Regions from separate parts of the Alkalihalobacterium alkalinitrilicum genome, predicted to be linked through region 1. Evidence: riboswitches for the same ligand, from Rfam matches in the RefSeq annotation. Region 1 holds a riboswitch; each other region holds the start of a gene.
The links. Region 1 has a riboswitch for lysine ahead of BK574_RS22615 (aspartate kinase). Riboswitches for the same ligand answer to the same signal wherever they lie in the genome.

Region 1 (3,217 bases):
ACTGGAACACATGATGCGAAAACACAACGGCTCGTAAGTGAAATAGCCGATTTCGAATATATTATTACATCATCTAATATTGAAGCACTCATACTGGAAATGAATTTAATCAAAAAACACGAACCTAAGTATAACGTAATGCTGAAAGATGATAAATCGTATCCGTATTTGAAGATTACGTCTGAAGAGCATCCCCGCTTAATTACGACACGTAATGTAAAAAAAGATGGAGGAAAATATTTTGGACCATATCCAAATGCAGGGGCAGCTACTGAAACAAAAAAGCTACTAGATAGGCTTTATCCTTTGCGAAAATGTAGTACACTACCAGACCGAGTTTGTCTTTATTATCATATTGGTCAGTGTTTGGCCCCATGTGTTCAGGAAGTAACGAAGGAACAAAATCAAGAAATGGTTCATGAAATTACAAGGTTTTTAAAATATGGACATGAAGCTGTCAAAAATCAATTGTTCGATAAAATGAATAAAGCAGCAGAAGAATTAAATTTTGAACGAGCTAAAGAGTTAAGAGATTTGATTCAACAAATGGAAATGGTCATGGAAAAACAAAAGATGTCGATCAATGATAAAGTCGACCGTGATGTATTTGCTTATGCGTATGATAAAGGGTGGATGTGTGTTCAAGTCTTTTTTGTGAGACAAGGGAAGTTGATCGAAAGAGATGTTTCCATTTTTCCATTCTATCAAGATCCACTTGATGACGTATTAACCTTTATTGGGCAATTTTATTTAAAAAAAGATCATGTGAAGCCAACAGAAATTCTCGTGCCTGAAGAAATTGAAGCTGACTTAGTTGAACAATTACTTTCAGTAAAGGTCGCGCAACCGAAAAAAGGAAAAAAGAAAGATCTCTTAAATTTAGCGACCAAAAATGCAGAAGTAGCACTAAAAGAAAAATTTACACTTATTGAAAGAAATGAAGAACGAACGATTAAAGCTGTTGAAAATTTAGGGAAAGCCCTCGGAATTTCAACACCTTATCGAATAGAAGCGTTTGATAATTCGAATATTCAAGGAACCGACCCCGTATCTGCGATGATTACTTTTGTCGATGGAAAGCCGAGTAAGAAGGATTACAGAAAGTATAAAGTAAAAGACGTTGAAGGACCTGACGATTATGCATCCATGCGAGAAGTCGTTTATCGTCGGTATTTGCGTCTTTTAAAAGAGAATGGTCCATTTCCTGACCTTATTGTTATTGATGGCGGAAAAGGACAAATTTCAGCCGCACAAAGTGTTTTAGAAGATCAATTAGGATTAACGATACCAGTGTGTGGTTTAGCGAAAGATGAAAAACATCGAACTTCTCAGCTACTAATGGGTGATCCTCCCGAAGTCGTTCCTTTAAAAAGAGATAGTCACGAATTTTATTTATTGCAGAGAATACAAGATGAGGTCCACCGGTTTGCAATAACATTTCACCGACAGGCTCGAAGTAAAACCCTTTTTTCATCTGTACTGGATGATATTCCAGGTGTAGGAGAAAAGAGACGAAGAAAGCTTTTGAAACACTTTGGTTCCATAAAAAAAATGAAAGAAGCAACGATAGAAGAATATAAAAAAATAGCCATCCCAGAAAAAATCGCTACCGAAATTTTACGTGTATTGAATAGTAACGATCAGAAAAAGTAATTGTCATATCGACTTTATTCTGCTAGAATAAGAACAACTAAATATACCGAACTTCTAATTAATTGAAGTGGTGGTAGAGGTGCGAAAACCAATAGTAAGCAAAGTGAGGGTGATGAGTTCAAAGACCTTTGCAGAAAGGGGAATTCGCCGAAGTGTTGAGAGTTACATCGCTCTTAATGCTGGACCTGTATTGAACAAGTGCAGGGCTGTCACGCAACCAACCCAAAAGTTGTGTGGAGAACTATCTCACGGAGCAAGGGAACAACTATTACCTTCTGGTATTCCAAGCAACGGTGAGGACTTATCCTTTTCTGTTGCTTTTTTTGTTTTCTTTCTCCCTAAATGAAAGGATGAAAAACATGTCAATTATAGTACAAAAATACGGTGGGACATCGGTTGGTTCTGTAGAACGAATCGAGCATGTTGCTGGCCGTGTGGCAAAGACGGTAGAACAAGGAAATCAAGTTGTTGTCGTAGTGTCTGCGATGGGTAAAACAACGGATCAATTAGTGACGTTAGCATCTGAAATATCAGACAAGCCGAGTAAACGTGAAATGGATATGCTGTTAACAACAGGGGAGCAAGTGACCATTTCTTTATTAGCTATGGCTCTTCAACAAAGAGGACTAGGAGCTATTTCAATGACCGGGTGGCAAGCTGGTATTGTAACAGAAGAAAACCACGGAAGCGCTCGGATTATCGATATCCAAACTGAGAAAATGGAAACTCAGCTTTCTTTAGGGAATGTGGTTATTGTCGCTGGATTTCAAGGATCTTCAGAACATGGAGAAATTACGACGCTAGGCAGAGGCGGTTCGGATACGACAGCCGTTGCGTTAGCCGCAGCATTGAAAGCAGAACGATGTGATATTTATACGGATGTAACAGGGGTATATACGACAGACCCTCGTTATATTGATGAAGCTAGAAAGTTACATTCAATTTCTTATGATGAAATGTTAGAAATGGCTAACTTAGGTGCGGGTGTTTTACATCCGAGAGCTGTCGAGTTTGCAAAAAATTATCAAGTGAAGCTAATGGTTGCTTCAAGTATAGTTGAAGAAGTAGGAACCTTAATCGAGGAGGAAGTTTCAATGGAACAAAATTTAGTCGTCCGTGGAATTGCATTTGAAAATGACGTAACGAAAATTACAGTTTCAGGTTTACCAAACGAAATAGGAACATTGTCCGACGTGTTTACATTATTATCAAACCATGGAATTAATGTAGATATTATTATACAAAATCAAATTGCTGAACAAAAATCAAGTGTTTCGTTTTCGACGAGTCGCTCATCGTTAGAAGAGACTTTATCTGTACTGAAAAAGCACCAAGAGGAACTTCAATTTGAAGAAGTAGTACATGAAGGGGATTTGGCCAAAGTGTCGATTATCGGTTCTGGGATGATTTCAAATCCTGGTGTAGCAGCGCAAATGTTTAAAATTTTAGCTGAACATGAAATTTTAATTAAAATGGTAAGTACATCTGAAATCAAAGTGTCCGCTTTAGTTGAAGAAGGTGTTATGGTACCTGCAGTTGAAGCACTTCATCGTGCTTTTCAATT
Region 2 (3,217 bases), 830 kb from region 1:
TTTATTCTCAATTCGATTTAAGATCTTCGTGAAAATTAACACAAGAATTAAATAATACATTCCGACTACAAAATATGTTTCAAAAGGCATGAAGTTTTCCCCTTGAACTTGTAAGGCTGTATTGAATAAATCAGTAACCGCTATATAAGCGACTAATGAAGAGTCTTTCAAGCCAATAATAAACTGATTCCCTAGTGGAGGGATCGCTCGTTTCAGTGCTTGAGGAAAAACAACTTTCCTCATTGCTAAAGGATACGACATCCCAAGGGATCTTGCCGCTTCCATCTGACCTTTGTCAATCGATTGAATCGCTCCTCGAAAAATCTCAGCTATATAAGCACCTGAGTGTAGTCCAAGCGCCAATGCTCCAGCCGTAAAATTATCAAGTAGAATAATGTTTGAAATTCCGTAATATAAAAACATAATTTGGACAATTAAAGGCGTTCCTCGAATAACACCAATATAGGCATCCGCAATTATATTTAATATTTTACTAGATGATATTTTAAATAAAGCAAAAATAATTCCAATGACGGTTGCAATGACTAAGGACACCGCTGTAATACCGATCGTAATCCAAGCCGCATTTAAAAACGATACACCGTGTCTAAGGAAAATATCTAAAATACTTTCAAAAAAGCCCATATCATTTCCTCCCTCCTATTAAGAAAAAAAGGCACGTGAATCACGCACCCTTATTTCATAATGTTCTCATCAAACCATTTCATACTGATTTCTTCGTACGTTCCGTCTTCTATCATAGAAGCAATTGCTTCATTTATTTGATTGATTAATTCTTCATTACCCTTATTTACAGCAACCGCGATTAAATCTTCATTTAATAAGTCACCAACAGGCTTAATATCTAACCCACGCTCATTCATCGCTGATAAACCAACAATTTTATCAGTAATGACTGCATCAATTCGGCCAACCGCTAAATCTTGAAGTGCATTAACATCACTTGGATATCCTTTAATTTTGTCAGAGATCTCTTCAGCCATATCTCTCCACGTACTCGATTGGATAACACCGATCGTTTTACCAACTAAATCATCAGTAGATTGAATTTCCTCTTCCCCTACATTAACAAACACTTGAGCCCCAGAAATATAGTATGGGTTCGTAAAGTCTACTTGTTCCATTCTTTCCTCTGTTGCCGTCATACTTCCGATAATAGCATCATAATGGTTCGCTCGAAGTCCTTGAATAATTGTCTCCCAAGGGTTGGTTACAGGATTAGGTTCAAGACCAATACGTATAGAAATCTCTTTTCCAATTTCCACATCAAATCCTGTTAATTCTCCATCTTTAGTGAAGTTTAACGGTGGATATAAACCACTCATTGCAAATGATAGCTGCCCATCATTGACTAGTTTCACTTCTGCAGTTGTATGTTCTCCACTAATTTCTGTTTCTGCTGGTTCCGTACTTGAACCGCATGCACTCATTGCCATCATAGCAATCGCAGCAACTACTGCAAATAATCCTTTTTTCATCATATAGCCCCCTAATAATTTCTAAAGTAAGTTGAAGGCAGATTTGGACATAAAAAAAACACCATGATAATTATACGGTGCCAAGAATTTACCCGCATCTAGTAACCTTCTAAGATAGCTCTTCACAACCACTAATAGTTGTGACAGTTCTGCTTCTATTTGAAAGCAGCCCCAATTTTTATGTACAGGCTTACATAAAAATTTCGGCAGTTTATCCTTTCATTTGTTCTCATCGATTACCTTATCTCAAACAAAATTACTCTTATAAACCGCGACCTCTACCCCATCCGTTATGATTGATGAGGATTTATATTTAGTTTTACGAAATAATTATTAAGTAAATAAAGACATTATTCAAGAAAAGTTTTATGGAAAGATTTCCTTGGAAATAACAGCAGAAAAACAACTTGACTTCCAACCTTGTTTTATTATATCAATAAATAGATATTATATTAGATTAATATTTATTCAGTATATGATAATGAAGGAGTGCCTTTATGTTATCTTGTCGTGATGAAGTTTTATTTTTAACAAATCAGCTTGTAAATATAGAAAGTATCGTAAATTCAGATGGAGAAAAAGAAATTAGTCAAGCCATTTACACCTTAGTTTCCTCTTTTCCGTATTTTATTAAAAACCCAACATTTGTGACCAAGCAAAAAACAATAGATGATGAACAAGAAAGGTATAATGTAATTGCTTTTGTTAAAGGAACGAAAAAGAAAAGTGATAAAACGGTCATTTTAATGGGACATATGGACACAGTCGGAATAGACGACTTTAATCAACTCAAGGATAAGGCTTGTTACCCAGAAGAGTTGATGAAAGCACTCAAAACAGAAGATCTCCCTCCTATGGTAGAGAACCATTTAAACTCAGGAGATTACTTATTTGGTAGAGGCGTACTTGATATGAAAAGTGGTGTAGCGAGTCATCTATATCTTCTAAAATATTACTCTGAACATCCTGAGGAGTTAGAGGGAAATCTCCTTCTTGTCGTAGAATGTGATGAAGAAGATGGCTCTCACGGGATTTTATCAGCCTTAAAAGAATTAAAAAGCTTAAAAGATGAACATCATTTTGATTATGTTGCTGCTATCAATTCAGATTTTGTTTCGCCTCGTTATGAAGGAGATGTGAATCGGTATATTTATAAAGGTACAGTTGGGAAATTACTCCCTTCCTTTTTTATCACTGGTGCCGAAACACATGTAGGTTCATGCTTTGAAGGAATTGACCCGAATTTTATTGCAGCAGAGTTAACGAAACAAATTAGTTATAATCCAGAATTATGTAATGAAGCTTTCGGTGAAACGACAGTACCTCCTGTTTCATTAAAACAAATGGATTTAAAACCAACATACACCGTACAAACGGCTCTTTCTGCTTATGTTTACTATAATTTCTTTATCCATTCGTGGTCACCAAAAGATGTATTATCGCTATTAAAAGAACAAGCTGAAATCGCCTTTGACAATGCTCTAAAAGAATTTAAGAGCAAATACCAACAATTCAGTCAAGCAAGTAATCAACCTTACTTTGAATTCCCATGGAAACCTAGAGTATTTACGTACGAGGAAATGAATCAACTCTTAATCGAAGAATACGGTTATGAGTATGTAAACCATATGAGTGAATTTAAAGAAAAATTATTACTAGATACAGAATTAGATACGAGAATGTTTGCAGCAAGAGTAGTTGAAGAAGCATGGAAATGG
Region 3 (3,217 bases), 330 kb from region 1:
CCACAAGAATGGCATAAGGTAGCTGTGTAATGACGTGGTCAATGTGATGACTACCTGCTCCCGTACTCGATAAGATCGTTGTATCTGAAATCGGTGAACAATGGTCCCCGAAGATCGCTCCCGCTAATACAGCTGCAAGCATCGGTAATAACATTGTAATATCTAACGTGGCTGCGATATCCCCTGCAATAGGTAATAACATCCCGAACGTTCCCCAAGATGTACCTGTTGAAAAGGCCATTGCACCCGCAATAATAAAAACAATCACAGGTAAAAGAGCAACAGGAATATTGCCGTCAATCAAGGATGCTAAATACTCTCCCGTACCAAGATCACCGATAATCTCAATAATCGTCCATGCGAAAATTAAAATGTAGATGGCAGGTAACATGGATTTAATCCCAGCCCATAATCCAACACCAAAATCACGTGCAGACACTTTTTTCATCATCGTTAAAATAACAGCAACAGCTAAACCTAGTAAACCACCGTAAACAAGAGCCGCTGCAACATCTGTATTTTCAAAAATTTCAAGAACCGTTGCATCGCCTTCTGTCCCTTGTATCCCTGTAATGATCATAAAAAGAACCGTACCGATGATTAAGGTTACAATCGGCAGAACTAAGTCTCTTACTTTGCCATTATCAACAGGTTGAACGTCCATATTCTCCCCAGGAGGTGTTCCTTTTGTTTTATCGAAAACCTCTCCTGTTTCCATTGCTAATGTTTCATGCTTTTTCATTGCACCATAATCTAGTTTAAGCAAGGCTACTGCTAATACAAGCAACACCGCAAATAACGCATAATAGTTCATGGGTACAATAAGTAAAAACGCTTGAAGTGCCTCGTATTGCGTAACACTATGTGTAGCTAAAATTCCTGCGATAATCGTAATGATAAATGCTCCCCAGCTTGAAATGGGTGAAATAACACACATTGGTGCAGCTGTTGAGTCTACGAGATACGCTAATTTTGAACGTGAAATCCGGTGACGGTCTGTTAACGGACGACTCACATTACCAACCGTTAAACTATTGAAATAATCATCAATGAAAATAATAATACCTAAAACAACCGTTACTAATTGTGCGCCAACTCTTGTTTTTACACGCTTTAATGCCCATTCGCCAAAGGCACGACTTCCACCCGAAAGTGCGACTAATGAAGCCAGCATTCCTAGTAATAATAAGAAAAAGATAATATAAAGTTCCCAATCATTGATTGCTCCATCCACGTAAAAAATAGCAGCAATAATACTAAATATTTGCGTTACGCTCCCGATCGGATCAAATCCGTTCAGTAATAACGCACCGACAATAATTCCTGTCCCGAGCGAAATTAATACACGTCTCGTCAAAATAACCATAACTAACGCTAGGACTGGAGGAATTAATGACCAAATTGATGCTTCCATCTGACAGCCTCCTATTGTTTGGATAAACAAACACGATTTTACGTCAAGGTGGCGAAAATCGATGTCGTTCTATTCCTTTATTGTTTTTGAAATGGAACCAAAAAAAGGCCTACTCTTAAGCGCCAACTCACTTCACAGTTGAAATGGTGACTCTTTTTTTGAGTAAGCCTCTCGAATAAACAGTTTCTGGCTCCCCATCAACTAAAGTAGTTCTCCACAGTACCTACTGTGACAGTGTTACACTTATTCAATGTAACCCCAGCAAAGGTTTGTAGACGCAATCCTTCACTTCGGCAAGTTTCCCTTTCGTCAATCCTCCCAGTTGTCATCCTCCAACTGACTACTAATGGCACTTGCGCCTCTACCTCATCGTACACTGATGAGGTGTAATTATTCACTTTCCTTTAACCACGCTATAGTATATCATTATTCTAGTAAAACGCCAATTGTAATTTTTTCTAAAAGTTAGGATAAGTAAAGCTCTATTTTTTAAAAGAGTGAACTCTTAGTCATACACATCTCGCAAACAGAACAAGGTATCGTGATATAAAGAATTCACCCTTTCTCAACAATCACTGATTGTTCACAGCATCTTGAATATCAGATTCTCGTATAAACGTAGGTGCAGGACCTGTTCCACCGACATTGTAATATTCGGGAACTTTCCCTGGAACTAACGTCATACCAATAGGAATGGATGTCTTAACGACTTCCATATCGGTTGCAAATGGAATAACGATTTTGACATCGACTTGAAGGTCAACATACAAAGATAACATCGTATTATTGATACCTGTGTTCTCGACTTCATGCCTCATATTAGCCTTTACATCCCCAATTGCGGTAAATCGTACAGGAATTTGCGGTCCTAAATGAGCTAATAATGCGTTATTGGTCGCTTGCCCTAAAGGGATTGTATAAATAATTCCATCTTGCGTGTACACTTCTTCGTTAAACTCTACTTCCACACCATCCGGAAGACCAAGTTCATGAACTCTTCCTTGCTCCATCAAACGTAAATACTTTTGCACCCTTTGTACTGCTTCTGACATGACTCTTGTAGCAATCGAAGAGTTAAATGTGATTAACGTAATATCTCCATTTTGATCTCTCTCAATGATCAGTAGTTCATCCATATCTAATTGTTCTACAATTTTTTTAGAAATCGCATCATTAATGGCTTCTGTACCTAATACTTGTGTTTCTGTCTTCGCAATGTGAATAAGCGTCGGCCGAATTCCTTTTTCTACTAGCCATAAACCTTGTGCGGTGAGAACTATAAAAATAACAAAAGATAATAGCAGAACATAACGAAATGGAAGCGGACCTTTCATACTCCCTTTGTTTTGATTAAAGAGGAAACCGTTCCCTCTTTTTCTTTTAAGGAGAGGGCCTTTCCATACCCCACGCTGTCTAAAACGAACCACTCTAAAAACCCCCTTTGCAAAAATATATGCAAAAGGGGGACGGCCTTGACCTTAATTTTAATGGGACAACCTTATTTTCATTAAGTAATAGAGATCGTTGTTAAATTTTATTGGAATACATTCATGTAATTGGCAGGTGTGCCGCTGCTTGTTTGGCGCCTTCATCAATTATATAAGCTTACTGTGTATTTCTCTTCTTTTCGTAAACCGAAAAATAGTAATCATATGGATTTTTCTCATCCTTCATCCCTTTTTCTCGCGATACCTCATGCCAGTCGCTCAAGTTGAATTCTGGAAAAAACGTATCACCGTCAAATTCCTCATCAATATGAGTGATGTAGAGCTTGTCAGCGATCGGAAAGGCTTCTTTGAAAAT
Region 4 (3,217 bases), 2.6 Mb from region 1:
GAAGTATATTCTCATAGCAACGATCTTTGGAGTGAGTTCACACCATATTCTCTTAGCATGGGGATTAACAACAACGACCGCTTCGAATGGAGCATTAATCTTAGCCTTATTGCCGCTGACAACGTCCATTTTGGCGTCATTTATGCTAAAGGATTCGTTAACACGACTAAGAGTTGTTGGAATCGTGCTCGCATTTTTTGGGGTGTGTTCGATTATTTTGCAAAGCGGGGAAAGTTTTACAGCGGTGAATTCTGGTGATGTTGCTATCTTTATGGCGATGTTCGTTCAGGCAGTTTCTTTTATTTATATTAAGAAAGGAACGAATACGCTTGATTCGAGAGTGATGACTGCTGTTATGCTTGTAGTCGGTTCTAGTTTCATGTTTATTATTAGTCTTTTTATTGAACCAACAGGGACGAAGGAGATGTTCGAACTAACGGGGTGGATTTGGGGAATATTTTTAGTTTCATCGATTGTAGCGACAGCTCTTGGTCATTTTCTATTTAATGCGGCAATTCATCAACTTGGGGCAGGTCAGACAGCTGTCTTCAATAATTTTGTGCCTTTTTTTGGATTAGTTTTTTCAGCGCTATGGTTAGGCGAAAAAATTACATTATTGCAATTGACAGGCTTTATTTTTATTGTGCTAGGTGTTTTATTAGGAACTGGTTTCATTGATGAGTACATCAGGAAAAAAATTAATAACAAAAAGCAAGCCGTTCAAAAGGCGGGTTAAAAAACCGATGAACGACATTTTACAATGTCGCTCATCGGTTTTTCATAAGATGAAGATGTTAAGCGGAGACCTACAATGGTTTTTCCGCTTTTCTTTTTTACCCTACGTTGTAGGATACTTCTGGGAATATAGTTGCTTGCAGTTGCTGTTGTTCTTCTTCTGTTAATGGTACAAGAGGAAGACGAACTGAGCCGACAGTAATTCCTTTCATATTTAACGCTGTTTTAACAGGTGTTGGATTTGGTGCTGTAAATAAAGCTTTCATAATCGGTAATAATTGGCGATGCTGTTCAGCAGCTTCATATATATTACCCTTTAAGAAACTAGTGACCATACTTTGCATTTCATTTCCAATAATATGAGATGATACTGAAACGATTCCAGTTCCACCAATTGATAAAATTGGTAATGTTAAGCTATCATCTCCGCTGTACAAGCTAAAATTAGTGTCTGTTTCAGAGATAATTTTTGCCATCGCTTCTAAATTACCGCTAGCTTCTTTTGTAGCAACGATATTTGGAACTTGTGATAATCGAATTGTAGTGTCTGCTGAAATATTGACTGCGCTACGTCCAGGAATATTGTAGATCATTACAGGTAGCTTTGTTTGTTCCGCAATCGCTTTAAAATGTTGAAATAACCCTTCTTGAGAAGGTTTATTATAATAAGGGGCAACGAGCATGATACCATCGACACCAATTTCTTCTGCTTGTTTTGTTAATTCAATCGATTCTGCAGTGTTATTAGATCCTGTACCAGCAATGACTGGTACTCGACCATTTGTAATTTCAACAACTTGCTTAAATAAGGTTAGCTTTTCCTCGGTTGATAATGTTGGTGATTCCCCTGTCGTGCCCGCTACAACAAGTCCATCCGTTCCATTAGAAATTAAGTGATTTACTAATTGTTCTGTAGCTTGAACGTCGATATTGCCATATACATCAAACGGTGTTACCATCGCGGTTAAAACTTTTCCAAAATTCATTATATTTTCCCCCTTAGTGCATTTCTGATTACAATAAAAAGCAACAATGAGAGCTGCTCATTGTTGCTAGGAATGACAATTAGATCTTGTTCCTGCGTAAGATAGCTCTCCATATAGTGTGGTACTAGGTACTATATGACAGTCCTGCATTTATTCAATACAGAACCAGCCTTTAGCGATATGAGCACTTTAGGCTTCGGCAAATCCCCCTTTCAACAATGATCAAAAGAGCTCATCCTCCTCCCATTGCTTACTTATGGTCTTTGCACCTCTATCCTCACTTCGTGTTAAGAAGTAAAGAATATTCATTTGTTGTGTCTACATTAACAAATTGTAGAATTGATTGCAATGGTTATCGTTAAAATTCTTTTAGTTTTATTATTTTCCTTTAGTTTACAGGATTAATATTAAGATAAAAATTACAGGATAATAAAAGAAAGGGGAGTGTACCGTGAAAAAAGTATGTTTCTGCTTTTTGACATGTATGTTTGTTATAGTCGTTATTACAGGTTGTACACCTGGGATGGGCGCACAAGATCAACAATTAATACAGGAAGAGCAACAAGTTCCTGAGTTGGACCCCAAAATGGCGATTAATGGGAGAACCCCATTGGAAAGTAGACAATTAATTACTTCTAGAAGTAATACAGGGCATGGAACAAATACGAGAACAGACAATGTCGACTACATTGAGTTGACGACAGGTAATCGACCTCTCACTCGACAAATTTTGCAATTAGAAGAAGTGGAAGATGCTCATGTATATATTCAAAGTAGAATTATTTTAGTTGGGGTGTATACGACAAAAGATTGGAACGAGGATATTGAAAATAAAGTAAAAGAAACTGTTTATGAACAAGTTGCTAATGATGCAGAAGTTCGTGTAATCAATGATGATGAAGCATTTACAGAATTTCAAAGACAACTTGAAACTTTAAGAAATGGAGCGCCGTATGAGGAAGGAATTGATGCTCGAAACTATTTACAAGATTTTGGAAGGATTCTTCAACGGCCATTTGAGAGAGGTAAAGTAATAAATTAAAAGTCTGATTTAATAAGTGTCCAGACACCTCAATCACATTAGAGTACGGTAAAAACTACGATGTGTTTGAGCACACCTGGCACTTTTTTATCAGGCTCTTTTCAAATAAGTCTCTTTTTTTCAAGTTGACCATGTTGGTTTAACTTTATCAACACAGTGTGATTATTCCTTTTTTTATAACCATTAATAGTGATCAGATTAGACAAACAAAAATTGGTAAGTTACTTTGCGATTTTTATTTCAATAGATGATGTTTGTTGAGCTAAATTTAAAAGCTTGTCCAACTCTTGACTACATTTTACAGTGGCTTCTGAAGTATAACCATACTTTTCAGCTAATATAACCATCTGGTTTCTTTTTCGTTCAATCGCATAAGATAACATTTTCTTCCACTCCATTTTTTATATTAATTGTGTAAATGATCTATTGTTTGCCTCCGATTGGGGACAGTCTA

Region 2: linked by a shared signal. The riboswitch ahead of BK574_RS18735 (transporter substrate-binding domain-containing protein) and the one ahead of BK574_RS22615 (aspartate kinase) in region 1 are both predicted to bind lysine.
Region 3: linked by a shared signal. The riboswitch ahead of BK574_RS21025 (Na+/H+ antiporter NhaC family protein) and the one ahead of BK574_RS22615 (aspartate kinase) in region 1 are both predicted to bind lysine.
Region 4: linked by a shared signal. The riboswitch ahead of dapA (4-hydroxy-tetrahydrodipicolinate synthase) and the one ahead of BK574_RS22615 (aspartate kinase) in region 1 are both predicted to bind lysine.

The regions. Positions count from the first base shown of each region.
Region 1 is NZ_KV917368.1:4,675,149-4,678,365, forward strand. It holds gene uvrC (excinuclease ABC subunit UvrC) at 1-1,653, shown strand, start outside; lysine riboswitch at 1,720-1,905, shown strand; gene BK574_RS22615 (aspartate kinase) at 2,013-3,217, shown strand, end outside.
Region 2 is NZ_KV917368.1:3,840,608-3,843,824, reverse strand. It holds gene BK574_RS18740 (amino acid ABC transporter permease) at 1-645, opposite strand, end outside; gene BK574_RS18735 (transporter substrate-binding domain-containing protein) at 696-1,499, opposite strand; lysine riboswitch at 1,607-1,788, opposite strand; gene BK574_RS18730 (M20/M25/M40 family metallo-hydrolase) at 1,997-3,217, shown strand, end outside.
Region 3 is NZ_KV917368.1:4,342,854-4,346,070, reverse strand. It holds gene BK574_RS21025 (Na+/H+ antiporter NhaC family protein) at 1-1,414, opposite strand, end outside; lysine riboswitch at 1,614-1,786, opposite strand; gene yunB (sporulation protein YunB) at 1,987-2,841, opposite strand; gene BK574_RS21015 (dihydrofolate reductase) at 3,020-3,217, opposite strand, start outside.
Region 4 is NZ_KV917368.1:2,057,230-2,060,446, reverse strand. It holds gene BK574_RS09530 (DMT family transporter) at 1-736, shown strand, start outside; gene dapA (4-hydroxy-tetrahydrodipicolinate synthase) at 834-1,721, opposite strand; lysine riboswitch at 1,816-2,003, opposite strand; gene BK574_RS09520 (YhcN/YlaJ family sporulation lipoprotein) at 2,173-2,763, shown strand; gene BK574_RS09515 (aspartyl-phosphate phosphatase Spo0E family protein) at 2,985-3,161, opposite strand.